2 regions of the Halovibrio sp. HP20-59 genome follow, and region 2 is predicted to be linked to the other one. Evidence: riboswitches for the same ligand, from Rfam matches in the RefSeq annotation. Region 2 holds a riboswitch; the other holds the start of a gene.
What was found. Region 2 has a riboswitch for thiamine pyrophosphate ahead of RZA33_RS02040 (sodium:solute symporter). Riboswitches for the same ligand answer to the same signal wherever they lie in the genome.
Positions count from the first base shown of each region.

Region 1: another riboswitch for thiamine pyrophosphate. It lies ahead of thiM (hydroxyethylthiazole kinase); the one in region 2 lies ahead of RZA33_RS02040 (sodium:solute symporter).

Region 1 is NZ_JAWJUW020000012.1:117,207-132,304, forward strand. It holds gene rplO (50S ribosomal protein L15) at 1-170, shown strand, start outside; gene secY (preprotein translocase subunit SecY) at 171-1,502, shown strand; gene rpmJ (50S ribosomal protein L36) at 1,567-1,680, shown strand; gene rpsM (30S ribosomal protein S13) at 1,803-2,159, shown strand; gene rpsK (30S ribosomal protein S11) at 2,212-2,598, shown strand; gene rpsD (30S ribosomal protein S4) at 2,611-3,231, shown strand; gene RZA33_RS14125 (DNA-directed RNA polymerase subunit alpha) at 3,330-4,325, shown strand; gene rplQ (50S ribosomal protein L17) at 4,365-4,751, shown strand; gene RZA33_RS14135 (D-alanyl-D-alanine carboxypeptidase family protein) at 5,056-6,357, shown strand; gene RZA33_RS14140 (DMT family transporter) at 6,453-7,328, shown strand; gene yegQ (tRNA 5-hydroxyuridine modification protein YegQ) at 7,469-8,839, shown strand; gene RZA33_RS14150 (class III extradiol ring-cleavage dioxygenase) at 8,832-9,569, opposite strand; gene RZA33_RS14155 (DoxX family protein) at 9,649-10,077, opposite strand; gene RZA33_RS14160 (LysR family transcriptional regulator) at 10,141-11,061, opposite strand; gene thiE (thiamine phosphate synthase) at 11,058-11,690, opposite strand; gene thiM (hydroxyethylthiazole kinase) at 11,680-12,489, opposite strand; TPP riboswitch at 12,513-12,609, opposite strand; gene RZA33_RS14175 (hypothetical protein) at 12,660-13,004, opposite strand; gene RZA33_RS14180 (DUF2237 domain-containing protein) at 13,130-13,504, opposite strand; gene gloA (lactoylglutathione lyase) at 13,691-14,224, shown strand; gene RZA33_RS14190 (DUF6164 family protein) at 14,237-14,605, shown strand; gene RZA33_RS14195 (cupin domain-containing protein) at 14,602-15,098, opposite strand, start outside.
Region 2 is NZ_JAWJUW020000001.1:432,050-447,147, reverse strand. It holds gene RZA33_RS02095 (methyl-accepting chemotaxis protein) at 1-74, opposite strand, end outside; gene RZA33_RS02090 (ABC transporter substrate-binding protein) at 134-1,348, opposite strand; gene RZA33_RS02085 (flavin reductase family protein) at 1,574-2,188, opposite strand; gene RZA33_RS02080 (D-2-hydroxyacid dehydrogenase family protein) at 2,278-3,225, shown strand; gene arfB (alternative ribosome rescue aminoacyl-tRNA hydrolase ArfB) at 3,302-3,718, shown strand; gene RZA33_RS02070 (DUF1289 domain-containing protein) at 3,793-3,993, shown strand; gene RZA33_RS02065 (proline racemase family protein) at 4,040-5,113, opposite strand; gene RZA33_RS02060 (zinc-binding dehydrogenase) at 5,113-6,300, opposite strand; gene RZA33_RS02055 (NnrU family protein) at 6,425-7,003, opposite strand; gene corA (magnesium/cobalt transporter CorA) at 7,170-8,138, opposite strand; gene RZA33_RS02045 (diguanylate cyclase domain-containing protein) at 8,131-9,588, opposite strand; gene RZA33_RS02040 (sodium:solute symporter) at 9,662-11,032, opposite strand; TPP riboswitch at 11,022-11,130, opposite strand; gene RZA33_RS02035 (hypothetical protein) at 11,420-12,112, shown strand; gene RZA33_RS02030 (alpha-E domain-containing protein) at 12,129-13,130, opposite strand; gene RZA33_RS02025 (circularly permuted type 2 ATP-grasp protein) at 13,135-14,616, opposite strand; gene RZA33_RS02020 (transglutaminase family protein) at 14,981-15,098, shown strand, end outside.

The DNA.
Region 1 (15,098 bases), on a different contig from region 2:
ATGTCACACTGCAAACGCTAAAAGATGCCAACGTGCTGAAGGACTCGACGCTACACGCGAAGATCATCCTTTCTGGCGAATTGAAAACGGCGGTTACCGTTCGTGGAATCAAGGTCACCAAAGGTGCCCGTGAAGCGATCGAAGCCGCTGGCGGCAAGGTAGAGGACTAAATGGCCAAGTCAGGAAAAATGCCGGCGATGGGCAGCGGTCTGAGTGAACTGTGGGCGCGTTTGCGCTTCGTGCTCCTCGCCATCGTGGTGTACCGTATTGGTGCCCACATTCCCGTTCCCGGTATCAATCCTGACCAGCTTGCTGCCTTGTTTAGGGAGCAACAGGGCACCATTTTGGGCATGTTTAACATGTTCTCGGGTGGCGCCCTGGAGCGTATGAGTGTCCTCGCCCTGGGTATTATGCCCTATATTTCGGCGTCGATTATCATGCAGCTCATGACTGCGGTCTCCCCTCATCTTGAACAACTCAAGAAAGAGGGTGAGGCTGGCCGCCGCAAGATTAGCCAGTACACCCGCTATGGCACGGTGATACTGGCGTTTGTCCAGGCTACCGGCATGTCTGTCGGCCTGGCTAGCCAAGGCATCGCGTACACAGCTGACTTTAGCTTCTACTTCACCGCCGTGATCACGTTTGTGTCGGGCGCGGTGTTTATGATGTGGTTAGGTGAGCAGATTACCGAGAAGGGCATCGGCAACGGTATTTCGCTGCTGATCTTTGCCGGTATTGTTGCGGGACTGCCCAGTGCCGTGGGTCAAGCCTTCGAGCTTGCCCGTAATGAAGGGGCCTGGAATGTTCTGCCGCTGTTAGCGCTGTCTGTGTTAGGTATTGCGACTGTCGCCTTTGTCGTTTTCATTGAGCGTGGTCAACGCCGCCTCAAGGTTAACTACCCTCGGCGACAAGTGGGCAATAAGATGTATGCAGGGCAAAGTAGCTACCTGCCTTTGAAGGTTAATATGGCCGGCGTTATTCCGGCGATTTTTGCCTCCAGCATTCTGCTCTTTCCGGCCTCTATTGGTCAGTGGGTTGGTGCTGGCGAAGGTATGGAGTGGTTGCAGCGTGCATCTCAGGCATTAGGCCCAGGTCAACCGCTTTACATCTTGCTTTTCGCGGCGGCAGTGGTATTCTTCTGCTTCTTTTACACAGCGCTGGTCTTCAACCCCAAGGATGTGGCTGACAATCTTAAAAAGTCAGGCGCTTTCCTGCCGGGCATTCGCCCCGGCGAGCAGACCGCTCGCTATATCGACAAGGTCATGACACGTTTGACTTTGTTCGGTGCCTTGTATATCACTGCGGTTTCCTTGATGCCCCAGTTCTTGATTGTGGCGTGGAACGTGCCGTTTTTCTTCGGCGGTACCTCGTTGTTAATCGTAGTCGTGGTCATCATGGACTTCATGGCCCAGGTGCAGTCGCATCTCATGTCGCATCAATATGACTCAGTGATGAAGAAGTCCAACCTGAAAGGCTACGGTAGCGGCGGTATCATGCGCTGAGGCGCCGTCCACCCCTATTAAGTTAGTGAGGGCGCGCCGCGAGCCGGTTTTTGGAGAAAGATCGATGAAAGTTCGAGCTTCCGTAAAGAAAATGTGCCGTAACTGCAAGATCATTCGTCGCAATGGCGCTGTCCGCGTCATCTGCAGCGAGCCACGGCACAAACAGCGCCAGGGTTAATACCTGGGTTGTATTAAGCGGGTGCCAGCATGCCCCTTGCCTTAGGGCACTCAAAGGGGTATGCTGTTGCGCCTTTTATAGATGAATAAACGAGCAAGCCGCTCAAATTTCGGAGTAAGCTGATGGCCCGTATTGCAGGCGTCAATATCCCGGACAACAAGCATGCGGCGATCTCGCTGACCTACATCTTCGGGATTGGCCGTACCCGTGCTGAGCACATCTGTGTCGCAGCCGGTATTGCCATGAATGCCAAGATCCAGGATCTGTCTGCTGAAGAAGTCGACACCCTGCGTTCTGAAGTTGGCAAGTACACCGTAGAAGGCGACCTTCGTCGTGATGTCACGCTTAACATTAAGCGTCTCATGGACTTAGGTTGCTACCGTGGTCTGCGTCATCGTCGTAGTCTTCCGCTGCGTGGTCAGCGGACTAAGACTAATGCGCGCACCCGTAAGGGCCCGCGTAAGCCGATCCGCAAATAATACGCAGGCTCTTTAATAGAGGGCCGGCGTAACGACAGGAATAGACATCAACATGGCTAACCCGCGTAGTAACCGTAAAAAGGTTAAAAAGCAGGTAGTGGATGCGATTGCGCATATCCATGCCTCTTTTAACAACACGATCGTGACGATCACAGACCGCCAGGGCAACGCTCTTTCATGGGCGACTGCCGGTGGTTCGGGTTTTCGTGGTTCTCGCAAGAGCACCCCGTTCGCTGCTCAAGTGGCAAGTGAACGTGCAGCAACTGCTGCAGCCGAGTATGGTGTGAAAAACGTAGATGTACTGGTCAAAGGCCCAGGTCCCGGTCGTGAATCCGCCGTGCGCGCACTGAACGCCGCCGGCTTCCGCGTGCAAAGCATCGTAGACGCGACGCCCATTCCCCATAATGGCTGCCGTCCGCCGAAGAAACGCCGCGTTTAAGGAGACAGATTCATGGCCCGTTATATTGGACCGAAGTGCAAATTGTCTCGTCGTGAAGGCACCGACCTCTTTTTAAAGAGTGGTGTGACTCCCTTCGAGAAAAAGTGTAAATCCGAGCAGATCCCGGGTGTACACGGCCAGCGTCGTCAGCGTCTTTCAGACTACGGCTTGCAGCTTCGCGAGAAGCAAAAAGTACGTCGCATGTATGGCGTACTCGAAAAACAGTTCCGTAACTACTACAAAGAAGCCGCTCGCCTGAAAGGCGCGACCGGTGAGGTATTGTTGCAGTTGCTTGAATCCCGACTGGATAACGTCGTCTACCGCATGGGCTTCGGCTCGACTCGCTCTGAAGCGCGTCAGCTGGTCAGTCACAAGGCGATTTCCGTGAACGGCCGCACCGTTAACGTAGCTTCTTACCAAGTGAAGCCAGGTGACGTTGTTTCCATTCGCGAAAAGGCGAAGAACCAAGCACGTATTCAAAGCGCGTTGTCCATTGCGGCCAACCGTGGCGATATCGCTTGGATCGAAATCGACGCCAAGAAGATGGAAGGCACTTTCAAGGCTCTGCCTGAACGCGGTGACCTGTCTGCCGACATCAACGAAAATCTGATCGTCGAGCTGTACTCCAAGTAAGCAGTTTCCTGTTTCTTGTCGACCTGGCGCCGTTTATTGCCAGCGCCAGGTCGTAACAGAGTACCAAGTATCCGTTTGGCAGCCTGAAAGGTGTTCATATGCAGCGTTCAGTGACAGAGTTTCTTCGTCCCCGCGATATCAAGGTCGAAGAAATCAGCGCACATCATGCCAAAATCGTTCTCGAACCGTTCGAGCGTGGTTTCGGTCACACCCTGGGGAATGCACTGCGTCGCATTCTGCTTTCGTCTATGCCCGGCTGTGCCGTGGTAGAGGCTGAAATCGCCGGTGTCGAGCATGAGTACAGTGCCCTCGAAGGGGTGCAGGAAGATGTTATTGAAATCCTCCTGAACTTGAAAGATGTTGCGATTAAAATGCACAGCCGCGATGAGGCGGTGCTCACGCTGAACAAGCAGGGCCCAGCCGTCGTCACCGCTGGCGACATTGCGCTTGATCACAGCGTCGAAATCGTTAACCCGGACCACATCATTGCGCACGTCAATGAAGGTGCCGAGCTGAAGATTCAGCTTAAGGTAGCGCTGGGTCGTGGCTACGAACCGGCTGACGCTCGCGGCTCTGATGAAGAGACACGTGCTATTGGCCGCCTGCAGCTGGATGCCACCTTCAGCCCTGTCCGCCGTGTTTCCTATTCGGTTGAAGCCGCTCGTGTTGAGCAGCGCACCGACCTCGATAAGTTAATTATCGATTTGGAAACCGACGGTACCCTGGATCCGGAAGAGGCTATCCGTCGCAGTGCGACCATCCTGCAAGAGCAGCTGGCCGCCTTCGTCGACCTGGAAGCTGATAAAGAACAGGAAGTCGAAGAGGAAGAGGATCATGTCGATCCAATTCTATTGCGCCCCGTAGACGATCTTGAGTTGACTGTTCGCAGCGCGAACTGCTTAAAAGCCGAGAATATTTATTACATCGGTGATCTTATCCAGCGCACAGAAGTTGAGCTGTTGAAGACACCGAACCTCGGTAAAAAATCTTTGAATGAAATCAAAGATGTATTGGCAGCTCGCGGCTTGTCCCTCGGCATGCGGCTGGAACATTGGCCACCGGCAAGCCTGAAGGACGACAAGGCCTCCGCGTGAGCGTCGACTTGAGTCCCAGTTTGGTAAGGAATTACAACCATGCGTCATCGTAAGAGTGGTCGTCATCTGAATCGCACCAGCTCGCATCGTCAGGCCATGTTCAAGAACATGTCTGTCTCGCTGGTCGAACATGAAGTCATTAAGACAACCCTGCCCAAAGCCAAGGAGCTGCGTCGCGTTATCGAGCCGCTGATCACCTTGTCTAAGCAGGATAGCGTTGCAAACCGTCGTTTGGCGTTTGCCCGTACGCGCTCTAAAGAAGCCGTCGGCAAATTGTTCAACGAACTAGGTCCGCGTTATGCCGAGCGTCCGGGCGGTTATGTCCGTATTCTCAAGTGCGGTTTCCGCACCGGCGACAACGCACCTATGGCGTTCGTTGAGCTAGTTGACCGTCCGATCGTTGAAGACGCCGCCGCAGAAGAGTAATGCTCTGCGCTAAGCGTGTTTAGCAGCGAATGAAAACCGACCCTTTTGGGTCGGTTTTTTTATACGCGCATTTATCCTCTCTATTTCTCCGCTTAATGGCGTATTTATCACCTATACTCGGCTTATTATTAAACGTAGTGAGCGTTGCTATTGCTGCCTGGGGAAAGCCTTGCGTTGTGCCTTGAGTGTGGCATGGTAGTTAAACAGTGAATCGCGGTACTAGCGCATTGATAACAAGCAAGGGGCAGGTATGTATGCGAGGTTAACAAGCGCCGCTGGAGCGCCTTCGGTATGGTCATTGAGTATGGCTGTGCTACTGATGTTGGCAATGATCACTAGCGCTCAAGCTGGCAACCCGCGTTACGCGGGGGTCGTGGTGGATTTGGATAATGGCGAAGTGCTGTATGCGGAGAATATCGATAGCCAGCGCTATCCCGCCTCGCTGACTAAAATGATGACTCTGTATCTGACCTTTGAAGCGTTGGAAGACGGTACGCTGCGTTTAGACCAACCCTTGCCTGTCTCCCCCTATGCGGCTGCCAAGCCTGCGGTAAAGCTGTGGCTGGCTGCCGGTAGCTCTATCCCGGTGGATACCGCTATCCGCGCGCTTGCCGTTCGCTCGGCCAATGACGTTGCCGCCGTGGTTGCCGAAGCACTGGGTGGCAGTGAAGCGCAGTTTGCCCAAATAATGACCAGCAAAGCGCGCGAGCTGGGCATGCATGCCACCACCTTTCGTAATGCTTCTGGCTTGCCAGATAACGGTCAGATCACCACCGCCCGGGATATGCTGACGCTCTCGGTTCGCGTCATGCAGGACTTTCCCCAGTATTACCACTATTTCGGCCTGCAAGAGTTTAGCTACCGGGGTACCCGGCATACTAGCCACAATCGTTTGGTGCGTGACTACCCAGGCGCTGACGGCCTAAAAACAGGTTTTATTCGCGCCTCTGGCTTTAATGTCGCCACGACCGCTGTGCGTGGTAATCGCCGTTTGGTGGGTGTCGTGATGGGCGGGTTCTCATCCCAGTCCCGGGACAAGCACATGGCCAATCTGCTCGACCGTAGTTTTCTACGCGCGTCGTTGCGTGACCAGCAAAGCTGGATGGCTGACACGAGCTTCTCACGCGAGTTTATGGCCTTTGCGCCGCCTGCTCAGCCAGTGCAAGCCAATCCAGCCACACGGCAGCCGTTACTGGCAGTCGTCGAAACGGCTGCTGCTTCCCCGCCCAGTGTGGACCTAGAAGCCCAGCTAGCCGATATAGCGACGATTCAGCGACCGGCAGCAACACCCGCCGCGTCGCAACCAGATCCGTTGAGAGCGTTTATTGAACGAGAACGTCAGCTAGCCGCCAATGAAACGGTCGGCGGCTGGGGCGTGCAAGTGGGTGCTTTCAGCCAGGAAGCACAGGCCCGTCAGCTGGCTCAGCAAGCGGCGCAACGAATCGCACAGAACTTAAGAGGACGCGTGGCCGTCGATACGGTCGACGGCCAAAGCCCAGTTTATCGTGCCCGTTTAATGGCGTTAGACGAGCAGCGCGCTCATCAAGCATGTCGCGCGCTGCATTCCCAAGGGATGGACTGCATGGTGGTGAACGCCAGCTTATAAATAAGGTGGTCTGCCGCTACCACCCCGCCAATGGCTAATTGGCGGGGTTTTTCTTTTTTGGCACTTTATATTGACCAGTGAACAGGGAGATCGCGGTGACAACCTCGCTAAAAGGCATGCTCTGTATGTGCATGGGCGTCTTATTTCTCGCCTCAGGCGACGCCGTTTCCAAGTGGCTGGGGGAAACGCATTCGCCGCTGCAGATTATCTTTTTCCGTGCGCTGGTTTCGTTGCCGCTAATCGCCTTACTCGCCTACTTTGCCGGCGGTTTGGGTAAACTGCGGACTAAACGCCCCCGTGTACATCTACTGCGTGGCTTGATTTATACCGCCACGATGGTTTGCTTTGTATGGGGCTTAACGCTGCTACCTTTGGCGGAGGCCACGGCGATCGCTTTTGTGGCGCCGCTTTTTGTGACCCTGCTCTCGGTGCCATTGTTGGGCGAGCGGATTGATCCACCGGTGCTGATCGCCTCCTTCGTAGGGTTTGCGGGGGTGCTGATTGTGGTGCGCCCGGGTAGCGATGCGTTTCAATTGGGCGCCGTGGTATTGGTAGGCGCAGCGCTATTTTATGCGCTGATGATGATTACCGCTCGGCGCTATGGCGCCCGCGAACACCTGTGGGCGATGCTGTTTTACATGACATCTGTGCCCTTGGTGGTGACCGCGCTAACGCTGCCCTGGGTATGGCAAACGCCCCAGCCGTGGCATTGGCTGGGGTTTTTCGCCTCTGGCGTGTTGGGCGTGGCGGCCACCGCCTTTATCACCCTGGCTTTTCGCTTTGCCCCTGCGGCCATCGCCGCGCCGTTCGATTACACCGCCATGCTCTGGGCGGTGCTACTGGGCTGGTGGTTCTGGGGCGAAATGCCGGATATCTGGGTCTGGGTAGGCAGTGCCTTGATAATGGGCAGCGGCTTGGCGGTGGCGTATCACGACCGAAGAACTACCCTTAAACGCCGTCCCTCAGCTTAACAGAGGTCACTTTACCGTTACTTTTTGATCTGGGTCATCGAAGCGATCAGCTGATCAAGACAGCGCGTTTGGCAGGGTTATAATCCAGCCCTTTCAGCGCAGCCTGCTGCGTGCCATCGCTCTGATTACGGTGACTGTCTATGCAAGCGCCTGAACTGCTTTCCCCTGCCGGTACCTTTAAGAACATGCGTTACGCGTTTGCCTATGGGGCTGATGCGGTTTACGCGGGGCAGCCGCGCTACTCTCTTCGGGTGCGCAACAATGATTTTAAAATTGATAACTTACATCGTGGTATTGAGTACGCCCATGCCCGAGGTAAGCAGTTTTACGTTGCCTCCAACATTGCCCCGCACAACAGTAAGCTGAAAACCTACCTTCAGGATATGCAGCCGGTGATTGAGGCGGGGCCCGATGCGCTGATTATGTCAGACCCCGGTTTGATTATGATGGTGCGCGAGCGCTGGCCGGAGCAAGCGATTCATCTCTCGGTGCAATCGAATGTCGTCAACTGGGCCGCCGCTCAGTTCTGGCAGCGGCAAGGTATTAGCCGCATTATTTTGTCCCGCGAACTATCCCTTGAGGAAATCGGCGAAATACGCGAGCAGTGTCCAGGATTAGAGATTGAAACCTTTGTCCATGGCGCATTGTGTATCGCCTATTCCGGGCGCTGCCTGCTATCGGGATATTTCAATCACAGAGATCCTAACCAGGGCACCTGCACTAATGCGTGCCGCTGGAAATACAACACCATTGCGGCAACTCATGATGACACGGGCGATTTAACACCCACCCATGACGCTGGCCCTGCAGCGGTTGCCAATCAGGATGAGCGTTCGGCGCTGATTGAAGATGTGTCCCGGCCAGGTAAGCTGATGCCCGTGCATGAAGATGAGCATGGCACCTACATCATGAACTCCAAGGACCTGCGAGCGGTGCAGCACGTGGCGCGACTGACGCAAATGGGTGTGGCATCGCTAAAGATCGAAGGGCGCACCAAATCCCATTATTACGTCGCGCGTACAGCGCAAGTCTACCGGCAAGCCATAGATGACGCCGTTGCTGGGCGTCCCTTCAATAAAGGGTTAATGGATGAGCTGGAGAATCTGGCCAACAGAGGGTACACCGAAGGCTTCTATCAACGGCATGTGCATGGTGAATTCCAAAGCTATGAACAGGGTAATTCCATCGGCGTTCACCAACAATTCGTCGGTGAAGTCCTGGGTTTCGATCCGGCTCGTGGCAGGTTGGAGGTCGAGGTTAAAAACCGTTTCGAAGTGGGGGATGGCATGGAGCTTATGCTGCCAAGTGGCAATCACCGCTTCGTGCTTGACCATATCGAGAACTTACGAGGTGAAGCGCAAAGCGCAGCACCTGGCTCGGGGCATCGCGTGCGTATCCCCGTCCCCAATGTCAGCATTACTCCTGAACAGCTTGAGTTTGCGCTGATAATGCGTGATCTCGCGCCTTCCAAAGCAGCACAACCTGAATCGTTAGGGGTAGCGATCAGCTAAACGCATAAACATCCATTGCTAGCACACCGTGCTCTACGCTGTGGTGCAGCTGTTTTGCGTCGCCTCCTGCCCCCATAGCCACCAGCAATGGCTGGAAGTGTTCAGGGGTCGGGTGGTTCTCCTGCGCATAGGGTGCGCGCTCCCAGCTAAGCAGCGCTTCACGATCATTGTCGATAAGGCGCTCGCTTACCCAAGTGGCAAATGCACCTACCCAGGCGGGCATAGGGCTCTCCAGGGGCATGATTTCATACAGGTTATGGGTCAGACTGCCCGAGCCGATAACCAAAATCCCTTCTTCGCGCAGTGCCGACAGGTGCTCGCCCAGTGTGGTCAGCTCCGCATTGCTCCAGCGTACCGGAAGCGATAACGAGACAACCGGCACATTGGCGTCAGGAAACATCAGTGAAAGGGGCACCCAGGCGCCGTGATCCAGGCCGCGTTCTACCCGCTCGGCCCCCAGTAACACGGCCAGCCGTTCGGCCAGTTCCGGTTTCCCAGGGGCGGGATACTGGCACTCGAAAAGCGCCCGTGGGAAACCGCCAAAATCGTGAATGGTTTCCGGCTTGGCGCTGGTGCTGACTTTGAGCGCTAAGCTCTCCCAATGCGCTGAGACCACTACCACCGCCTTGGGCGCAAGCTGCCTGCCCAGTTCACGTAGAAAGGCATGAGCCGGGGTTTTATTGAGGGCCAGCATGGGCGAACCATGGGAAATAAACAGGCTAGGTAACATGAGTGAGTATCCTCAGCAGCATTGCCAACGCTGGCGGTAAGCAAGCGCTGGCAATAGGGTTAGGCGATAGTGTTAGGTGTTAGGCGAATCGGTTACTTAGCACCCAGCGGCCGCTGCCCAGGCCCGCTTGCACGATTAACGCCAGCGTCCAGAACACCGGGAACTCCCAACCGCCGCCGGTATTTGAGAACATCCAGCCGTTGCCAAGATGCACCCACGCAGCGCCAAGCAGTACCGGCACCAGTGCCAGGCTCACCCAGCGGGTATACACACCCAGAATCAGGGCGGCCCCACCGCCTACTTCGGCAGCAATGGTCAAGTAAGCCAGGAACCCTGACAAACCCAGTGATTCAAAATAGCCAACGGTGCCCGGTAGGGTAAACACAAACACCTTGAGTAAACCGTGGGCAAGGGCCATCACACCCAGTGAAACGCGCAGTAGCGAGATGGCATGGGGCTGTAAAGAGGGGGTGGAGTGAGTCTGCGTTGTCATCGTAGTAGCTTCCATCGAGTGGTTGATAAAGCTACTTTACAGTCGGATCAGCGTGAGATAATCAGTGGGTTTTGCACATCACTGTTGCGTAATGGGCGACAATCCAATGTGTTGCTCCCAAACCGGCGGATCGCCCCACGCTTCGGTGAGCAGGTCGATGAAGCGCTCAACCTTGGCGGGCAGGTAGCGCCGGGCGGGGTAGAGCGCATGAACATCGAGCCGCACCGTTGGCTCATTGGTCAAGATGGGCACTAAACGCCCGTTGGCGATACTCTCTGTGACCAGAAAACTGGGTTGCTGAGCGATGCCGAGGCCCGCTTCCGCGGCGTGGGTGAGTACATCGCCGTTATTGCTTTCCAGTGGGCCATTGACCGTCAATGACTGCGTGGCAATCTTCCAGTCAGCGCTCTGTTGGCCGCTGCGGTAACGCAGGCAGCGGTGCTCGGCAAGGGCTTTAACGCTGCTGGGTTCACCGTGGGCGGCAAGATACGCCGGCGAGGCACAGAACAGCAGGCGGCAACGGGTCAGGCGTCGCGCCACCAGGCTGGAGTCGGGCAGGCTGCCGATACGGATCGCTACGTCATACCCTTCCTCCAACAGGTCGACGCGGCGGTCGTTCAAATCCAGGCGCACCTCTAGCGCCGGGTGGGTATGCATAAACTGGGCGACGAGCGGCGCTAGGTAGCGGGTACCAAAACTCATCGGCCCGTTTACGCGCAGCCGCCCGCGCACATCGCTGGTACCTTGGCCCACTTCGGCGGCGGCTTCTTCAAGCACTTGCAGTACCCCTTGGGCGCGGATCAGGTAGCGCTCTCCGGCCTCAGTGAGATGTAGCCGTCGCGTGGTGCGCTGGATCAGTCGCGCACCCAATGTCTCTTCCAGTGCCATGACCTGGCGGGAGACGCGAGTGCGGGAAATATCCAGCGCTTCGGCGGCGCGGGTATAGCTACCCAGCTCGGCTACCCGCACAAAAGCCACGATATGCTCTAACTGATTCATGACACCGAAGCAGCTTGGAAAACCGGAAAAGCGCGCGCTGCCTGGTAAGGGTCGGGCTGACCACAAATAGCCGATATCACCGCTAAACCATTCGCTCCTGCCCGCTGTACGCTAATCGCATGATCCGCTTTCAGGCCGCCAATGGCAACGCTGGGCAGCGGGCACGCTTTAACCAATGCCGCCAGGCCGTCAAAGCCGATGGGCTGGGCGTGGTCCTGTTTGCTCACGGTGGCAAACACCGGGCCAAGCCCGACATAGTCGAGCAGCTCAATTGGCGCTGCTTGCAGCTGTTCCAGGGTATTAATCGACAGGCCAATAATTGCCCCTTGTCCCATGACGTTGCGGGCTTCTTCGGCCAGGGTGTCGCTTTGGCCGACATGCAGACCGTCGGCTTGGCTTGCTAATGCCACCTTCAAGCGATCATTAATAATCAGCGGCACGCCGGTACCCGCCAAAACCGCTTTCAACCGCTTGGCCTGGGCTATCATCTGTTCATCGCTGGCGTGCTTATCGCGCAGCTGGACGATGGTGACACCGCCTTTCACCGCGGCCTCAACCGTCTGCTCTAAGCCAACACGGCGGCATAGCGTGGCGTCGGTGACCAGATAAAGCGAGAGATCAAACGGCATGAGTCGTCTCCAACTGCGCATGATGGCTAAGGTCATCCGGGCTAAGCTGATAAAGCGCATCAAGTAGTGCCACTTGAAAGCTGCCCGGCCCCTGGGCATGGTTACCTGCTCGTTGCCCCGCCACGGCAAAACAGGCCAGGGCCGCGGCGCTTGCGCCCAGGGGCGCTGCATGATTGGCTGCCACAAAAGCCGCCACCAGCGCACTAAGGCCACAGCCTAGAGTGGTTACGCGGGGCATCAGAGGGTGGCCACCCGTTAGTCGGTAGTGATGAGTGCCATCGGTTACCCAGTCGCTTTCACCCGTCATCGCTACAATGCAGCCGTGCTTTTTTGAAAGCGTGATGGCCGCCTCTACAGCTTGCTCGGTGGCAGCTGTTGAATCAGGACCACGGCCCTGGCTAGTTAGCCCGTCAAGGGTAAGAATTTCTGACGCATTGCCACGAATCACGGTTGGTTTAGCAGCCAGCAGCTTCGCGCATAGCGTTTGGCGGTAACGCGTGGCCCCGACGGCGACGGGGTCCAACACCCAAGGGATAGCGTGCTGATTGGCGGTTGCCGTGGCGGTCAGGATGGCATCGGCCCAATGGGGCGAAATGGTTCCAATGTTAACGGAGAGAGCCCCAGAAAGAGCGGTAAACTCGGCAACTTCTTCTTGGGCATGCAGCATGGCGGGGGAAGCGCCAATCGCCAACAGCAAATTGGCAGTGCTGTTCATCGCGACATAGTTGGTTATGCAGTGGACAAGCGGAGTATCTGCACGCAGCGCTTTAAGGTAATCGCCAAGCGGGGATAGAGTCATAACGTCCTCCCGGCAGGGAGGTGGTGGGCGGCACCATGACTCCCTACGCCGGTTTGATCCGGTTCAGGTTCAAAGGGTGCTTCTCAGCCCAACGTGAGTAGGGCGCCCCTGTCGTGTTGCTACTATCCTTGGCAAAGCGAGTGCTGTAAAGCCTTGATAGAACCTGGTGCTTAACGAAAGGAGATGCGCGTACCGTAAGTCAACATTTCGTCTGGCGTTATAGCTTTACCCGCTACGCCAATCATCTCGTCGCCGCACTGATCGGCAAATGTAAGCACCCCATGGGTGAGGCCCAGCCGCCCTAGGGTATCGCGTATTTCCCCCGTACCCGTGAACGTATACACGCGACCCTTTTCGTCGCTCAGGTCCGAAACGCCATTGGCATGGTGAAAGCGTACTTTATAGATACCGTCCATCGACTCCACTTCTACAATCGGTGAAAAACCATTGTGAAGGGCATGAGACAACTGCTTAAGCGTCAAATGGTCGCCGAGAGTCATATCAATCGCAGGCATGGGAAACTCCTAGAGGACGCCCCAACGAGGCATCCGTAATCTTTGTATGAAATCCGATACAATATAAAAGGCTTTGAGTTTCAGTGTAGGGGTTTTGTTAAAGATTTCCAAATAACTTTTACCTTTTAGCGTAGTGCATCCAGGGCGTGCTGCTGCAGCTTTTCGAGCGGTATGATTTCCAAGGTCTTTTCATGGGTGCCTGATAAAATGACCGGTGGCGCTAAGCCAACCTGAGCCGCTTCTTGCCAGCGGCGGGCACATAAACACCAGCGGTCACCCGGCTGTAAGCCTGCAAAGCCAAATTCAGGGCGGGGCGTTACCAAGTCATTGCCTTGCGCTCTAGAGAAGGCCAGAAATTCTTCGGTGACCAACGCACAAACGGAGTGGACGCCAAGGTCATTGGCGCCAACACGGCAAAAACCATCGCGATAAAACCCTGTCTTAGGCGAATGACAGCAAGGCGTTAACGGCTCCCCCAACACATTACGATCACGTTGCATAAGGCCTCCTCAACAGTTAGGGCTAGAATTATCGCTTCTGAGCCCTCATGGTAAATAGTTGTCAGTACGGTATGCGACGTTGGCGGTTGCCGAGTAGGCTAACCCGCACTGATGCTTATAAATTGTATCGGTTTTGTCAAAAAAATAGATGAAGTTAATGTCGTCGATTATTTAAAGGAGAGCCACATGAGTTTTCAAGGTGAGCAGCATCCTGGCGCCGTCGCCTCGCCGCCCGAGACCCAAGGGTTTCGTTTAAACCACACCATGTTGCGGGTGAAAGACCCCGAGCGAGCGCTCGCATTCTACTCAGAAGTGTTGGGTATGCAGGTGATGCGGCGGCTGGATTTTGAAGAGATGCAGTTCTCGCTCTACTTCCTGGCCAACCTTGAGCCTAGCGACAGCGTGCCGGAAGATGCCCCAGCACGAACCGCCTGGACCTTTAGCCAGAAAGGGTTGCTGGAGCTGACCCATAACTGGGGCACCGAAAACAAGGACGACTTTGCCTACCATGATGGCAATGCCGAACCCCAGGGCTTTGGGCATATCTGCTTTAATGTGCCGGACTTGGCGGCGGCCCAGGCGTGGTTCGATGCGCACGACGTCACCTTCGTTAAGCGTGCCGACCAAGGGAAAATGCAGGACGTTATCTTCATTAAAGACCCGGACGGCTACTGGATTGAAGTAATTCAAGCTGACTTGATGGTAGGAAAGAGCGACTAATGAGGCAAGCCAATGGCTGAGCTACTGTTCCGGTTGCGTCATGTGACCGACGAAGAAGCCATGGAGGTGCGCGACTTGTTGGCTGCGCAAGGCTTTGATACCTATGAAACCCAGGCGGGTTTTTTCCGCCTGGGGGTTGATGCTATCTGGCTGCGCGACCCGCATCAGCATGATGCCGCTATCGCCGCCTTAAACGCCTATCAAGCTGACCGCCTCGAACGTGCCCAGCGCGAGCATCAGGCAGCGGTCGAACGGGGTGAGCAAATGACGCTTTGGAAACGCTTGTCCGCTCACCCAATGCAAGTCGTGCTAGTCCTGCTTGCGGTAGGCCTTATCGTAGCCCTCACGGTATTGCCGTTTCTCGGCTTATCGCGCAGCTAAGCCGCAGGCAAGTGGCCGCGTTTGAGATACATCATGACACCATTATCACCGGCGGTTAACGCCGGTGCCGACCCGCTTGGGTAACGGCACCAGGTGCCTGATGTGTAACTCTGCTCGCTATCGCTCAACGACCCTTCCAGAATCAAAAATTCCAGACCGCCCAGCAGCGTGGGGTAAGCAATAGACGTGCCCGATGCCCAGCACTCTAGGCTGATGCGCTCCTGTTTAAAGGTATGCAGCATTTTGTAGGCAATGCGTGGGCGCCGGTCCGGCTGCCAGGGAAGTCGGTGGGCCGGTACCGCCAACTGCAGCGTGTCGTTAGGGTCGAACTGGTGCAGTTTGACAAAGATCAGCGCGCCTTCATCGCCAATTTGCGGCGTATGGCCGGTGCCGATAGGGTTGCGTAGATAACTGCCTGCAGGATAGCGGCCATGCTCATCGGCGAAAACGCCTTCTAGCACCAAAATTTCCTCGCCGCCGCCGTGGCAATGCC
Region 2 (15,098 bases):
AGCACCACGGCGCCTAGCACTGCAGCTAAGAACAGGCTGATCAACATCGTTCGAATACTTAAAGATTTTTTCATTATCTGTTTTCACTCGTGTCAGGGGACAGACAGGTAACGTAAGCTTTGGGGTATAAGCTCTAGGGCAACAAGCTTGCCCATTCCACCGACTCAAAACGCCCGTTAGTAATAATGGTGGGCCATACCGCATCGCTGGCTTGATGGTCGTTCGGTCCCAAACTAACCGGCTCCTCTAGTCCAATATCGACCGAACCCAAACCAAGCAAACCATCCACAATCGCCTCACGGTCTGGGTTAGCGCCGGCTGCTTTCACTCCTTCCACAAAGAGTTTCGCGGCTAGGTAACCTTCGAGTGAGATGAAGTCAGGTTCGCTACCGCTGGCATGGGTATCCAACGCCTGACGGTATGCTTCTACGGCGGGCAAATCGGCATCCAGGGGGGGGACTACCTGAGTAATAATCACGCCTTCGGATAGGTCGCCAAGTTCATCCATAAGCGCTTGGCTGCCCACAAAAGAAACGTTCAGAAAGACCGTGTCAGGTAGGTCATTTTTCGCTTCACGAATGAAGTCAGCTGCTGGGCCGTAGGTTCCAACAATGATAACGGCGCGCGGCGTCACCGGCGCTTCCAGAATGGTCGCCAAGCCCTGGTGAATATTACGTGTACCGCGGGTAAAACGGCCATGGGCCAGTGCCGCGACATTGTCGACGCCATGGGCAGTCAATGCCTGGGTGGCGCCATTGTATCCTGCATCGCCAAAGCTATCGTTCTGGGTAAAGAAGGCGATCTCCTCGGGCAAAACACCTGCCTCCAACAGCCCATCCACCATGGCGGCGGTTTCTTGTACATAGCTTGCCCGGTAGTTAATCACGTAGCGGTCAGGCGGCGTCTTGCGCAGCACACCCGCACCAGTAAACGCCCCGTAAAGCAGCGTTTCATATTCGTTAAAAATGGGAATGGTTACGGTGGCCGTTGGCGTGCCGACATTACCGATCGCCGCTAGCACGTCATCCTCTTGAATAAGCTGCCGGGTATTGCTGGCGGCTTGCAGCGGTTTGTACTGATCATCCCGGGCAATTAAGGCCAGGGTTTCACCATTAACCCCGCCTGCCGCATTAACCTCGGCAAAGTAGGTTTCAATACCTTTTTGCATGCCCAACCCTAGCGGTGCCGCCCCACCGCTGGAAGGCGCCACAATGCCGAAACTAAGCTCTGCCTGTGCAAATAGTGGAAAAAAAATCCCAACTGATAAAGTTATACTCAGCAAGCAATTTTTTAATAACACTTTTTTTAGCAAGGCTTTTGTTAACAACCCCGTTCCCAATTGTTGCATTGATCTGCTCCTTGCTGGCTAGATCATGTCCCCACTTTATAAATAGCAATACCGAATACGTGCGATGGTTAACATCGCACGCGCTCGAAATTACCAACCAATTCTTATAACTATCGGCGGAAGAGTATACGACTAAAGATTAATTATCGCTGATTACTAAGTAACAAATATTACTTAGATTGTAACAAGCGATGCCACGCACTCGATTAGTGCAACATTATGCTTTTAAGTGGGTCTTTCGATGGCGAAACGGTCACTAATTCGGATGTAATCACTGCCCGCTAAGCGCCCAACCGGCTTGAGTAAATCCATATTCACATGGCGCCCGTCCCACAAAGCATCGTCTATATGGATGGAAACGACGCGAGCCAGGATCAACGTGCCTGCTAACGGCTGATCACCAAAACGGATCATATCGAATAGTTGGCACCCAAACGCCACAGGTGCGTTGGCAATCCTCGGTACGCTAACACCTGGCATCTCAGCTTTTTCAAGGTCGGCCAGAGCAAACTCATCCTCTCCTGGCGGCAAGCTAGCGCTGGTGGTATTGAGCGCTTCTATCAACCCTTCACTGCCCACATGCACTACACACTCAGGGACTTCGTTTAAATTACGTACTGTGTCTTTAAGTTCGCTATTGCCATTGAGCAGCGGCGAAAACGCCAAGACAGGTGGATTCACGCTGGCGACGTTAAAAAATGAAAATGGCGCTAGATTGGCATTTCCTTGCTTATCCTGGGTAGACACCCAGGCAATAGGCCGGGGGCAAACAGTCCCCGATAGCAACCGATAAATAACCCCTGGGCTTAGCGGGGACTCAGCCAATAAGTAGTCGCTCATTTTTGACTCCTGGGTAATGGGTTTAGGCGTATTATCACCCTATAACAGCCATCACTTTACAACAGCATTGCCCGCAAGGAGCCGATTTGATGAAGATTGTCATTGCCGATGATTATCAGGACTGTGTGCGCCATTTAGACGCCTTCAAGCTGCTTGAAGGCCAAGAGGTCACGATTTATCACGATACGCTCACCGACCTGGATGCCTTGAGCACGCGCTTTCAGAATGCCGAGGCGTTGGTGCTCATCCGCGAACGCACGCCGATCACGGCCGCCCTATTGGAGCGCTTGCCCAACCTGAAAGTTATCAGCCAGACGGGTGGCGGTGCGGCGCATGTGGATATTGAGGCCTGCCGCCGTCATGGCATCGCTGTCATGACGGGTACTGGCTCGCCTTATGCCGCCGCCGAATTAACCTGGGGCCTGGTGCTGGCGGCAATGCGCCATATACCTGCAGAAGTTGAGAACCTGAAAGCGGGCCGTTGGCAGCGTACCCTGGGCACGGGCCTTAAAGACCGTACCCTAGGCATTTTTGGCTACGGCAAAATCGGTAGCTTAGTAGCCCGCTATGGCAAGGCATTTGAAATGAAGGTATTGGTATGGGGCCGCGAAAGCACTCGCCAGCGCGCCTCCGATGCTGGAATAGAGGTCGCCAAAAGCCAGACCGATTTGTTCCAGCGTGCGGATGTACTCAGCCTGCACTTGCGCTTAAACGACGATACCCGCGGTATCGTCAGCGCTAAATCACTTGCCCAGATGAAGCCCACATCCCTGTTGGTGAATACCAGCCGTTCCCAGTTAGTGGCGCCTGGGGCGCTGGAACAAGCACTCAATGCTGGGCGACCTGGCCAAGCGGCGATAGACGTATTCGATGCAGAACCTGTATTTGAAAACTCACTCCTGGAACTGCCCAATCTGGTCGCTACACCACACATTGGCTATGTGGAAAAAGATAGCTACGAGCTCTACTTTGGCGATGCATTTAGCAACCTGCTGGCGTATATCAATGGCCTGCCAATCAACAACCTAGCCGACTGATAGCGGATTGGCGAATTAATACCTCTCTGCCAAGTGTGCTAGCCTTGTACGATCATAAGTCATACAGAGGCCATTAATGCTCACCATTTCTAGTAACGTTACCCTGGCTGATTGGGAGATTGATATCAGCCAGATTCGCGCCCAAGGCGCCGGCGGCCAGAACGTCAATAAAGTCGCTTCAGCGGTACACCTTCGCTTCGACATTCTTAGCTCTACGCTGCCGCCACTTTATAAAGAGCGCTTGATGGCGCTGTCCGACCAGCGCATTAGCAAAGAAGGCGTGGTGATTATTAAAGCCCAAAGCCACCGCCGGCTTGAATTAAATAAAGAAGACGCGCTGGCGCGTTTAAAAGAGTTAATACAGAGTGCCACCCAACAGCAAAAGGTACGCCGTGCCACTAAGCCCACTAAAGGCTCTCAGCGCCGCCGCGTCGATCACAAAACGCGTAAGGGCAAAATCAAATCGCTGCGTGGTAAAGTACCTACCTCGTAACCGGTGCCGGTGCCTTTATCGCACCGCCCGTCGTATCGTTTAGCCCCGCAAGATTATCTACAGGGCCTACAGTAATGACGAACGTTTCCCCACCGCCCAACAGCCGCCCACTCTCGCCGTGTGTAAAAATTTGCCAAATGGAAATGTCGTCGTCGGTTTGCCGCGGCTGTGGCCGTACCTTAGATGAAATTGCTGGCTGGGGAATGATGACCGAGGCCGAAAAAGCCCCGGTGTGGGATCGCTTAGAAGTGGAAGGCTTTGTCTCTAAACGCTAATTCTCTAAATACTAACTCTCTAAACGCTAGCGTCGCTGACAGATAGCTATATCTCAAGCGGCAGTGACATCGATTCAGCGTAGGGGTGACGGTCACTCAATATATGGTGTAATTCGCCACAGGCCACCATGGGATCTATACAATTAATGACAATCTCAGAGTGGGCCAATACATAGCTGCGCCCGGTAATCGTATTTTCCACTACCTGGTAAGCGCCTTCTTGATGAGTGCCGGTAAAGGTGCCTATAAAACCGGTATTACGCAGAGAGACAGTTTCCAACTTATCTCCTAGGTTGAGCCTCCCTTCGTAATTCATCAACGCTAAACGGGCCGAGGTACCGGTCCCTGTTGTACTGCGGCAAATAACCCCTGGATGCACATACGTAGTGGAACGTGAGCGTACATAGCCTTCGCCTACCGGCTCTTCGGGGCCCATAAAATGTAAAAACGGTAGCGGCCCCACATCGCCTAAGGTGTAATGGGAAAAACCGCGCTTGGCTTTAATCGCTTCAACAATTTTGAAGGCACACTCAGCTAACGCGCGCTCTTCTTCATACACCAGCCTAAAGCCCAACTCAGTGGCATCGACCAAGGCGTAAAAGCCACCGCTATAGGCGATTGAGTAGGTGACATCACCGATCCCCGGCACACGAATCTTATCGCGGTAGGTGTCAATATAGCTGGGCAGCCCGCCACAAGTCACCGACTCAACCACGCCGTTGTGCACTCTCGCTTCGATTTGCACTAACCCAGCGGGCGCTTCCAGCTTAAAACGCTGAAGGCCTTCCTGTTTGGGCACAATGCCGCTTTCCAGCACGGCAGTGGCCGTGCATAAAGTATTCGAGCCAGAATAAATGGGGTAACCCATCACTTCCATAATGATATAACCCGCCACCGCTTCAGGGTCCGTTGCCGGCACTAATAAGTCGACCGACATTTCCGGCATGCCATAGGGCTCTTCAAGCAGCAGGCGACGCAGCCCGTCGGCGTCATCGCGAAGATACTCCATCTGCTCGCGCACGGTAGCGCCTGGTAGCACATCAATGCCCCCTGTGACGATACGACTGACATCGCCACCGGCATGGGTATCCATCAGCTGAATGGTATGCACGTTATTCACTAGCGGCGCTCCTGGCCAGACGGTGTATTTTCAAGCGCAAAAGGCGCGCCGTGGTCGGCCCACTGTGCATCGGGCACAATGACAATTTTACCCAGAAAGTTACTGTCCCGGTTGACAAAATAGCGCTCGGCTACGTGCAGGTCGGAAAGTTTGAAGGCGGCGTGAAGCACCGGCTTTAATTCCCCGCTGCGAATCCAGGCGACAAGCTGCTCAGCCTCTTCGCGGGTGCCGTGGGAAACGCCAAAAATCTGTACTTGATAGAGGTACACGCGGGTCCACATCATTTCGCTGAGGTTGCCACCGCTGGCACCGGCGATTGAAAGCCGCGGATAGCGCTTACGCCCCTGCATATCGACAATCATGGTATCGATAAATAGGTTGGTCATTTCACCGCCAACCAAATCCATGACCGCATCAATCGGCTGGCCGCCGGTCGTTGCCAGCACACGCTCAACAAAAGTGGGCAAGTCACCGCGATCAATCACGGCTTCCGCGCCTAATGCTTTAAGCGCCTCGGCTTTGTCTAGCTTGCTGACCGCATAAGGAATAGCGCCTACAATACGGCACAGCTGGATCAATGCAGTGCCAACGCCGCCGCTGGCGCCGCTCACCAGCACGCGTTCACCAGCACGGACGTTGGCGGCGGTCATCATATGATAAGCGGTTTGATACGAACACATACCCATTGAGGCCAGCTCTGCGTCGTGCAGCTCTGGGTTGGGTACCGCGTGGAATTGATCTGCGGGGACGGCGATAAACTCAGCAAACCCCCCATCGGCCCCATGGCCGTAGTAATCGGGGGTTAGGTTAATATCGCGGCGCTCATCGGCGTAGATATTAAAATCGAGCAGCCCTCGCTGACCAATGCGCTCAGCATCAACGCCCTCGCCGACCGCCACGATGCGGCCAGCCACGTCGGCGCCTTGGATACGCGGAAAGGTCAACGTTGGCGTGCCGCCCATGGCGAACGAGGTCACATCACCTTTATCCTTGGTGGGGTATAGCCCCTCTCGGGCCTTGCGGTCGGTGTTATTCTTCGCCGTGGCGGTTACCTGCACCAGAACTTCCCCAGCCTTAGGCTGGGGGGTTGGCACATCCTGATGATATTCCAGCTTGTCTATATCACCATGCCCGGTTAATAGCATGGCGGACATCGTCGTTGGTAACGTGTGTGCAGATTCAACCATAGCATGACTCCCTGATAGTACGTGTTGGCTATAGCTTGAAGATAACAAACTCTCACCGAGTCTCAAGCCTTATCCATCACGATGGCAGCAGCGCTTTGGCGTTACATAAACAACAGCCGAATCGTTAACTAAACACAGGAACGCCAATCAATAGCATGTGTAGGTAGAAGGCAAAAATCACATACGCCACCAAGCCTAATAATACCGTGGCAATGGTTGCCATCTTGGAGGTGTTGACCGGTGCTGGCGGTGAAAGACGGTCGCGCTTTTTAGCCGTTTTAAAGGCCAGGATCGCCCAAACCAGAAAGGCAACGAAAAAGATGATATCGCCCAGGCGCCCGTTGACGAGCAGGTGAGCAAACGCCCAGATTTTAACTGCCAGCATCATTGGGTGGCCTAGTTTGGCCTTAATGGCATTGCCCGGGACATAGGCCGCTACCAACATAATGAAGGCAGGCACCATCAGCAGCGCCACTGCATGGCGTAAGCCCATGGGCGGAAACCAAACCACAATAGGATCGAGGCGCATCTGCCCGTAACCATAAATCGCAATGGCGAGGCCAACGACAGACACTGCCGAATAGGCGATTTTCCAGTTGGTCTTACCAAATTTGGCAATCTGCTGCTGACGCCAGTTTTCAGCAAAAATACGCACGGAATGGCTGCCTAAAAAAATCAGCAGGCCAATAATCATAATGGTCATGGAAGTACTCCCAGGTAATACGCTAGTGACGGCTTTAAGCCTTATAGTCTTGGTCGCTGCAGAGGATGCCACAGACAGCCGCCAACCACATATTAATGCGTCAACTTTTCGCTCACCTAAAAGCTCAACATGCCGACAAAAGGGGCGCTAGCCTAGTTACTTGACGCTAAAACCAGTGCTTGCGCCTGAAAAGTAAAATCAATAGTCCACCGATTCCAAGCATCACGCCCCAGACAAAAAAGTAACCATACTCGTAGCGCAATTCGGGCATATTGTCGAAATTCATGCCATAAATACCGGCAATAAAGGTCAGTGGCACAAAAATCGCGGTGATCACCGTAAGTACACGCATGGTGATGTTTAACTGGTGGGAAGAAATAGAGATATAGCCGTCGACTAAGTCGCCGCAAATATCGTAGTACATTTGGGTCAGGGTGTAGAGCCGTTCAAAACGTTCGGCCACATCGTTAATCGCGTGCAGGGTTTCACTTGCTTCACGGGGCAGATGTTCATAGTCGTAGGCCGTCAGCTCTTGAGTGATCCCTTTGTGATAACTAAAGATACGGCGCATTTTGACCAATCGAGAACGGTAGCTGATGATCTTGCGCATCAAAACATCATTACCGTTTTCTAACAGCTCATCTTCGAGATCACTTAGCTCCGTTTCAAACTCAAGCAGGCTGTCGATATAGAAGCCTGCGGATATATACATCACCCTCAGCGCCACGTGCTCCGGGTGATGTGCTAAAAGCGTTTTGCCGTGGTCGTTGAAAAGGCGCTCAATACTTAACGCCTCCCCGGGATGAAGGGTAATTAGAAACCTCTCGCCGACAAAGAAGCACAGCTGCTGAGGCTGGTAGTTCAGCTTTGCATCGAATGACGAGATGCCGCGATAAATAATCAGCGTGTGGTTATCAAACTCTTCTATTTTCGGCGGGTGGCGCTCTTTGTGTGCGTCCTGGATCGACATCGGATGCAACTCAAAAGCCCCTAAAATAGTCCGTTCGCGCTCTTGAGTCTCGCCCTGCATATCGATCCAGATATGGCTATCGGGTGTGGCTTGCCACATTGCGAACAGGTCTTCATCACCTTCGTGAACCGCCCCATCAGGGGTGGTCAAAAGCGTTCTAATCATGTTCATCCTTGAGACTGGGTACATCGGGAGCAGTACTATCGGCAGGGCGTGCCATGCTTACCTGGGCCTTGCCTAAATGTTTAGCTTCGTACATGGCTACATCAGCGCGTTTAAGTAGCTCTTGAGCGGTTTCCCCAGCGCTAGGTGAATAGAGAGCGACACCTATACTGGTGCTTACCCTCAGGTTTATCTCGCCCATCGCGACCGGCTTTTCTGTTACATCCACGAGGGACTGAGCCAACGGTTGAACAGCGTCGGAGGCGACGCTTTCTAATAAAACCACGAACTCATCCCCCGCCCAGCGGGCGACATAATCGGTTTCGCGGACGGCCGATTTCAATCGCTTAGCAATCTCACGCAACAACGTATCGCCGGTGGCATGCCCGTGCTGATCATTAATCGCCTTAAACCCGTCTAAATCCATAAACAGCACGGCAAGGTTTTTTTGCGAGCGGCGCGCACGTGCCATCGCTTCAGTCATGCGTTCATTCAGGGCGCGCCGGTTGGGCAGCTGGGTTAATACATCTTCACGGGCTTCCTGGTCGCGAAGCCGCTCCAACTGCTGACGCTCGGTAATATCGTGGATAAACAAACTGCGCCGCTGTTGGCCATCAATGCGCAACGATTTTATGCGGATTTCTACCGGCAGTTGACTACCGTCGTGGCGTTGGGCGGTGGAAATCAACGGCGCTTGTTCGTCGCTGGCGGGTAACCCTTGTGGAAACATTAGCTGAGTGATCGGCCTTGCCAGCGCTCGTTTGCGTGACCAACCGAACATCATTTCCGCTGCGCGGTTCCAGTCCAAAACCACGTCTTGTGTATCCAGGCTAATATAAGCGTCGTAGGCCGATTCGATGACCAGATTGAGCTCGCTAGTACGCCGCTCTATTTGGCTTTCCATACTTTCATGAAACGCTTTCAGCGCTTGCTGCGTGGCCTGCTTGGTCTTCTTCTCAAATACCAGCCGTTCACGTAGGTGAATTTCATCGGTGACGATAGCCGTTAGGTCTTGCATAACCGCTAACTCATCTTGTTGTAGCGTACGCGGTTTAGTGTCGATGGCACACAGCGCCCCAAGCGGCAAGCCTTGGGAAGAGAGCAGTGGAAAACCAACGTAAAAGCGAATGCCTTCCCGAGCGGTCACGAACGGGTTATTAGCAAAACGTTCGTCCGCCGTGGCGTCTTCGACGATGAGAGGTTCAGCTTGCATAATGGTATGCGCACAGAAAGCCACATCTCTTGACGTCTCGCGCGTCTCGACACCGATGCTCGACTTAAGCCACTGCCGATCAGCGTCAATCAACGATACCGTTGCAATGGGTACGTTGAGCAGTTTCGTCACCAGCCGGGTAACACGGTCAAAGACGGGCTCATGAGGTGTATCAAGCAGTTCAAGCTCATGCAGAATTGCCAAGCGCGCATCTTCATCAGGTGTTATAGGGTAAGCCATTTTGATATCACCCATCATGGTAGGCGTTTACCCACCATCATAACGCGATTGGCGCCTTCCTGCTTATGGTTGTCTACTTTCTAATCACCCCTGCGAGTACCACGCTAACCACGGTGGAAGCCACCAGCGCCCCCAGAAACGGCCCTAAGGTCGGCACACTGCCTGGAAAACTAGCCGCCAAGAAGCCCGCCACAAGGCTGCCTTGGCTAATCCAGCCAGGTAAAACGGCCCCGATTAGCCCGGCAATTCCGCCCCCTACTGCGGCAAAGGGTGTCATTCGTTGCCACAGGCCCAGCAGCACGGGGACCACAATAGCAGCACACAGTAAGTCGGCGATTAAAAACAGCCGCAGTACGGATAACCCCTGCAAGGCAATGATAACCACTGGAATCATCAAGGCGATGGTAATCCAGCGGGCAGCCACTAATGAGACGCCGCGTTGCTCGCTGCGGGCCACTACCAGGGAAGCAATACCGTTCTGTAGTGTATCGACGCTGGAGGCCACCAAGGTAACGGCGAGTACCAGCGCCGGTAACGATAGCCAAGCGGGTGCCTCAGACAGTAGCGCAAAAAACGGTATTGGCGGCTCACCTAGTGCGACGCCACTCATTGCCGCCAAGGTGCCCAAGCTGCCAATTATCATCACGACGACAACGGTCATGCCTCCGCCTAACCAGGCGCCACGCCCCAGGCTTTGATCATCCTGGGCAGCCCAAACGCGTTGCCAATAACCCTGGTGGAACAAGTTGGCCGCCGTGACCGCAATGACGAGCGTTAGCGCCACACTGAGCGCGTTTGTTACGGGCACTGAAGGCAGCGTCGCCCCGTCTGGGATTGCGGGCAACCGCCATAACGCGACGCTGCCCACCGCCAACAGTAGCGCTAGCAAAAGCCAAGCCTGCCAGCGGTCGGTAGCCAGGCTGGCGCGCAGCCCGCCCACTGCCGTATAAATAAGCGTGGTTAGTGCCACGCCGATAATCACTAGCGCAGGCGGCACGTCAGAAAGTAACCCGGTGATCGCCCCGATGGCCGTTAGCTCTGCGGCCAAAAAACAAGCCATATAGCCAACAGAGACCAAGGTTACCCAGTGCCTTACCCCCCTGCCGTAGCAAGCTTCGGCGAACTCAGCGATGCTTCGGCCTTCGGGTAACACCCGGCGGATTTTAGGCCCGTAAAGGCCTAATACGATAAATGGCAAAGCCGACCCTACGGCATAACCCGCCAGTGCTAAAGGCCCTACAAAAGCACCAATTTCAGGGGGCGCAAACAAAATCCAGGCGCCCATACCAGAGGCAAGAAAGGAGAGTCCAAGGGTCGAGGATGTTTGCGAATTGCGTGCCGTGACATAGTCATCAACCGGGCCATCCACCCAGCGAGCACGTAAACCTAAATAAGCAAAACAGCATAGCGCCGCGCCCAGCACGGCTGATGTCAGGTAAAGCATGTCGCACTTCCTCCGCCGGTACGAACCGGATCAGGTTCCAGGGTCTGCGCGCTGCGCATTCTCAGCCTTTTCCAACAAAGGCTCCCCTGGCGACAGTGAATTTAAGTAAGTATCTCAACGCTATCTTCAATTAAAAGCGCACGTTAGTAAAGTTTAAACGCTGTTCACAATAGGTCAGCTAGATTAAAAACGCATTAAAAAATAATCACATAACCGCTGGGTGTGATGACGATGAATTACCTCATTAAAACGGTTTAGCTAACGCATAGTAAAACGCGAGCATAAGAAACTTTTCATCCGCTGCTCTGCCCGCCATACTGCGTTAGCGATCTATCATAAAAGCAGCGCGTCAATCCGCATAAGCAGCTCGTTTAAAGGGACACCGTCATGATTCATAACGAAGCCAAGGAACACACCGTTGGTCGGCTAAACGAACTATTTGCCGACCCCTACCGCGCGTTCGACAACGAGACGGATGAGCGTCAGCTGCATATTCGCATTATGCTGCATATGCTATTGGCCCGCCCGATGCAACGCGGGCAGGTAACCCTGCGGGTTATCCACGGCTGGGAAAATGGCGGCTATGAGCCGGAAGACCTTCAGCACATCGACTATCCGCTTAATAACGTGGACGATTTCAAGCGCGCGGTCAAAGACTTTGAATATGCCTCCAAGCACAATACCGCTCTACCGACCGACACCACCGCCGTTCTTGACGATCCGCTAGCCGAGGCGATTGCAAATGCCGAAACCTTGGGCCAACGCCTTCCCCGAGACATTCGCAGCACGCCGGCTCACTGGCAAACTTTCGAGGGCGGACTGGCTCTCTACACTCTGTTTAAAATGTACCATCGCTTGGTGTATAGCGAAGACGACGCCTACCGGAGCACGCAGTGCCTGACATCACACGGCTTGCGTGAAATACACGAGTTTCACCTTGAAGAGGGAGAGTTCGCGCTACTGGTCCCACCCGCTTCAAGCTTTATGGATGAGTCTTACCTGCTTGTATTACACGAAAGCCAGCTTGACCCAATCGAGCAGTTACTCGAAGAAAGCCTGCCACTATTCGACAATTTTTAAGCCACCGGAAAGGCCGCTAGTCATTATCGTTTTCGCCCACGTGGTGCTGACTTTGGTGCTGCGTCGCCGCCATCGGCACGGCGTCATCATTGACGAAATAGGTCGCACTCAGCATAGCGTGGATGGCGGCAAAGCCAATCTGCAACTCATCGATAAATGCATGCAGCTTACTGGGCGAATGGGCAAGCGCTTGAATATCGGCATCTACCACGTCGGCTCGCACCAAGGAGACAGTCGCCACCGGCCGGTCCTGGCGAGGTAAGAGCGTCAGCTCGTAGCCGAGTGTTTCAAGGCTGCAGGCGATCGAGCGCGGCAGATTGGGGTCTTGCAACAAAAAGCGCAGCACATCCGGCCCGCGCACGCGCAGACGCACCTGCTGGCGATACATTTGATAAGCGGTAATCGATTTAAGCACACTCATCCACTGCAGATTCTCAAACGGCAGCAGCTCTTCTGGGTTTTGCGGCAACAAGCTGGCAGAGCGCACATCAACAATCCGCGTGGTCATATCGGCCCGTTCCAACTGGCGCCCCAGCTCAATAAAAGTGCGCGCCGGACCATGGCTCAAGGTGCCTTCAATGAGCCCGGTCAGCGTTTGGCAGCCACGTATGACGTTTTTAAGAAAGCTATCCCGCCGCCGCGGACTAACACCGTTTTCGACGTGATCTGACACATTTAAATATAGCTGGTTAATTTCCTCCCAAATCTCCCGCGGAACCACGTCTCGGGTGGTTCTCAAATTTTCCCGAGCGCTAGCCAGTGCTGAAATAATCGAAATATCGTTGTCGGCATCAGCGCATAAAAAGTGCACCACACTACGTTCATCAAAGTCTGTATGGCGGGCAGTGAAGGCCTCCCGGCTGCCGGTCATCTCAATCAGTGGCGCCCAGCCCAGCGGCAGGCGCCCGGGTAAATCGAGCATTAGGTGACTATTGACGCTCAATAGGCGTGCGGTATCTTCTGCGCGCTCGATATAACGCGCCATCCAATAGAGGTTTTCTGCAACGCGTGACAGCATGGCGTTAGGCTCCTTTCACCGCGGCCGCTGCCGCTTTATCGTCGGTTTCTACAATCCAGGTGTCTTTACTGCCACCGCCTTGAGAAGAGTTGACCACCAGCGAGCCCTCAATTAGCGCCACCCGGGTAAGGCCACCGGTGGTCACGTGGATTTCAGGCCCTGAGAGAATAAACGGGCGTAAATCCACATGGCGAGGCTGCGCTAAACCATCGGAAAGAGTTGGCGTCGTCGACAGTGCCAGGGTGGGCTGGGCCATGTAATTGCGCGGGTTCGCCTCGATCAAACGGGCAAACTCTTCACGGGTTTCTTTAGTTGAGCGCGGCCCAATCAGCATACCGTACCCCCCTGACTCGTTGGCGGGCTTCACCACCAACTCCTCAAGATGGTCGAGCACATAGCGGCGGTCTTCCTCAAACATGCACAAATAGCTGGGCACGTTGGGCAACAGCGGCTCCTGATCGAGATAGTAGCGAATAAGCGCGGGCACAAAGGCATAGACGACTTTGTCATCCGCTACGCCAGCGCCCGGGGCATTAGCCAGCGCCACATTGCCTGCCCGCCAAGCGCGCATTAGCCCCGCCACCCCTAGCATTGATTTAGGGTTAAAGGCTTCCGGGTCCAAAAACTCGTCGTCCACACGACGGTAAATCACATCGACCCGGCGGCGCCCTTCTACGGTGCGCATATACACCACGTCATCGTCATCAACGACTAGGTCGCTGCCCTGTACCAGTTCCACGCCCATTTGCTGAGCGAGGTAGGCATGCTCAAAGTAGGCGGAGTTATAAATACCAGGGGTCAGTACCACCACCTGCGGATCATCCCCAGGTCGCGGCGACATGGCCGCCAGCATGTCGTAAAGATTGGCTACGTAGTCGTCCACGGGCAGAATTTTGCCTGAGGCAAACAGCTCCGGCAGCACCCGCTTAGTGACGTTACGGTTTTCAAGCATGTAAGAAACGCCGGAAGGAATACGCAAGTTATCTTCCAGCACATAGAGCGTACCGTCGCCATCGCGCACTAAATCCGAGCCACAAACATGCGCCCACACGCCGTGAGGTGGGTTAATACCAACACACTGGGGGCGGAAGTTAACCGATTGCGCCAGCACTTCTGCTGGCAGCACTTTGTCCTTAATCACTTTTTGATCATGGTAAAGATCATCGATAAATAAATTTAGCGCCTGCACGCGCTGTTTAAGGCCCGCCTCAGTTTTGCGCCACTCACTGGCAGGAATAATCCGCGGCACGATATCAAAGGGCCAAGCCCGGTCGATCATGGACCCTTCAGAATAAACGGTGAAGGTAATACCCATGGTACGAATAGCAATCTCGGCGGCGTTTTTTCGCTCTGCCAACTCTTCAGCGCTAAACCTTGCCAACATATTGCACAGTTCACCCGCTGACGCGCGCGGCTGACCGGGTGCCACCATCAGCTCATCGTAATAGTCACTACACGCATAGTTATTCCAATTTACTTGGCTCATGGGCGCTCTCCTGGCGCTGGGGTAAAAGCAGCAACATCCTCAATGTTCAGTGTAGGTCTGCCGCTTGCAAAACATTCAAACAATTTAGAGCAATATACGTACCAGCTTTGGCGTTATTTCAACGATTGCTTACCCAAACGTTACTTATTAGCAATCTCAAGCACAAAATAGTGTCTTATTGCACCGCTTTAGCGCACACAAGAAGCTTTAATTTGGTGCATTAACGCATTTACACTTTTGTTAAACGTCTTAGGTCAGATACCAGCTGCAAAAAAGTAAAAGTGGAACGATACTTGCGGAGCATTCGGTTATTCCCTAACGCAACCGACTATCCGGTTGATAACGGTTCCTTTGAGGGTGGCCCATGACCATTCGCGTTGCCTTGCATCATCGCACGACTTACCACTTTGACCGCCCGGTGCGCCTTTCGCCGCATGTGATTCGCCTACGCCCGGCGCCTCACTGTCGCACGCATATTGAGG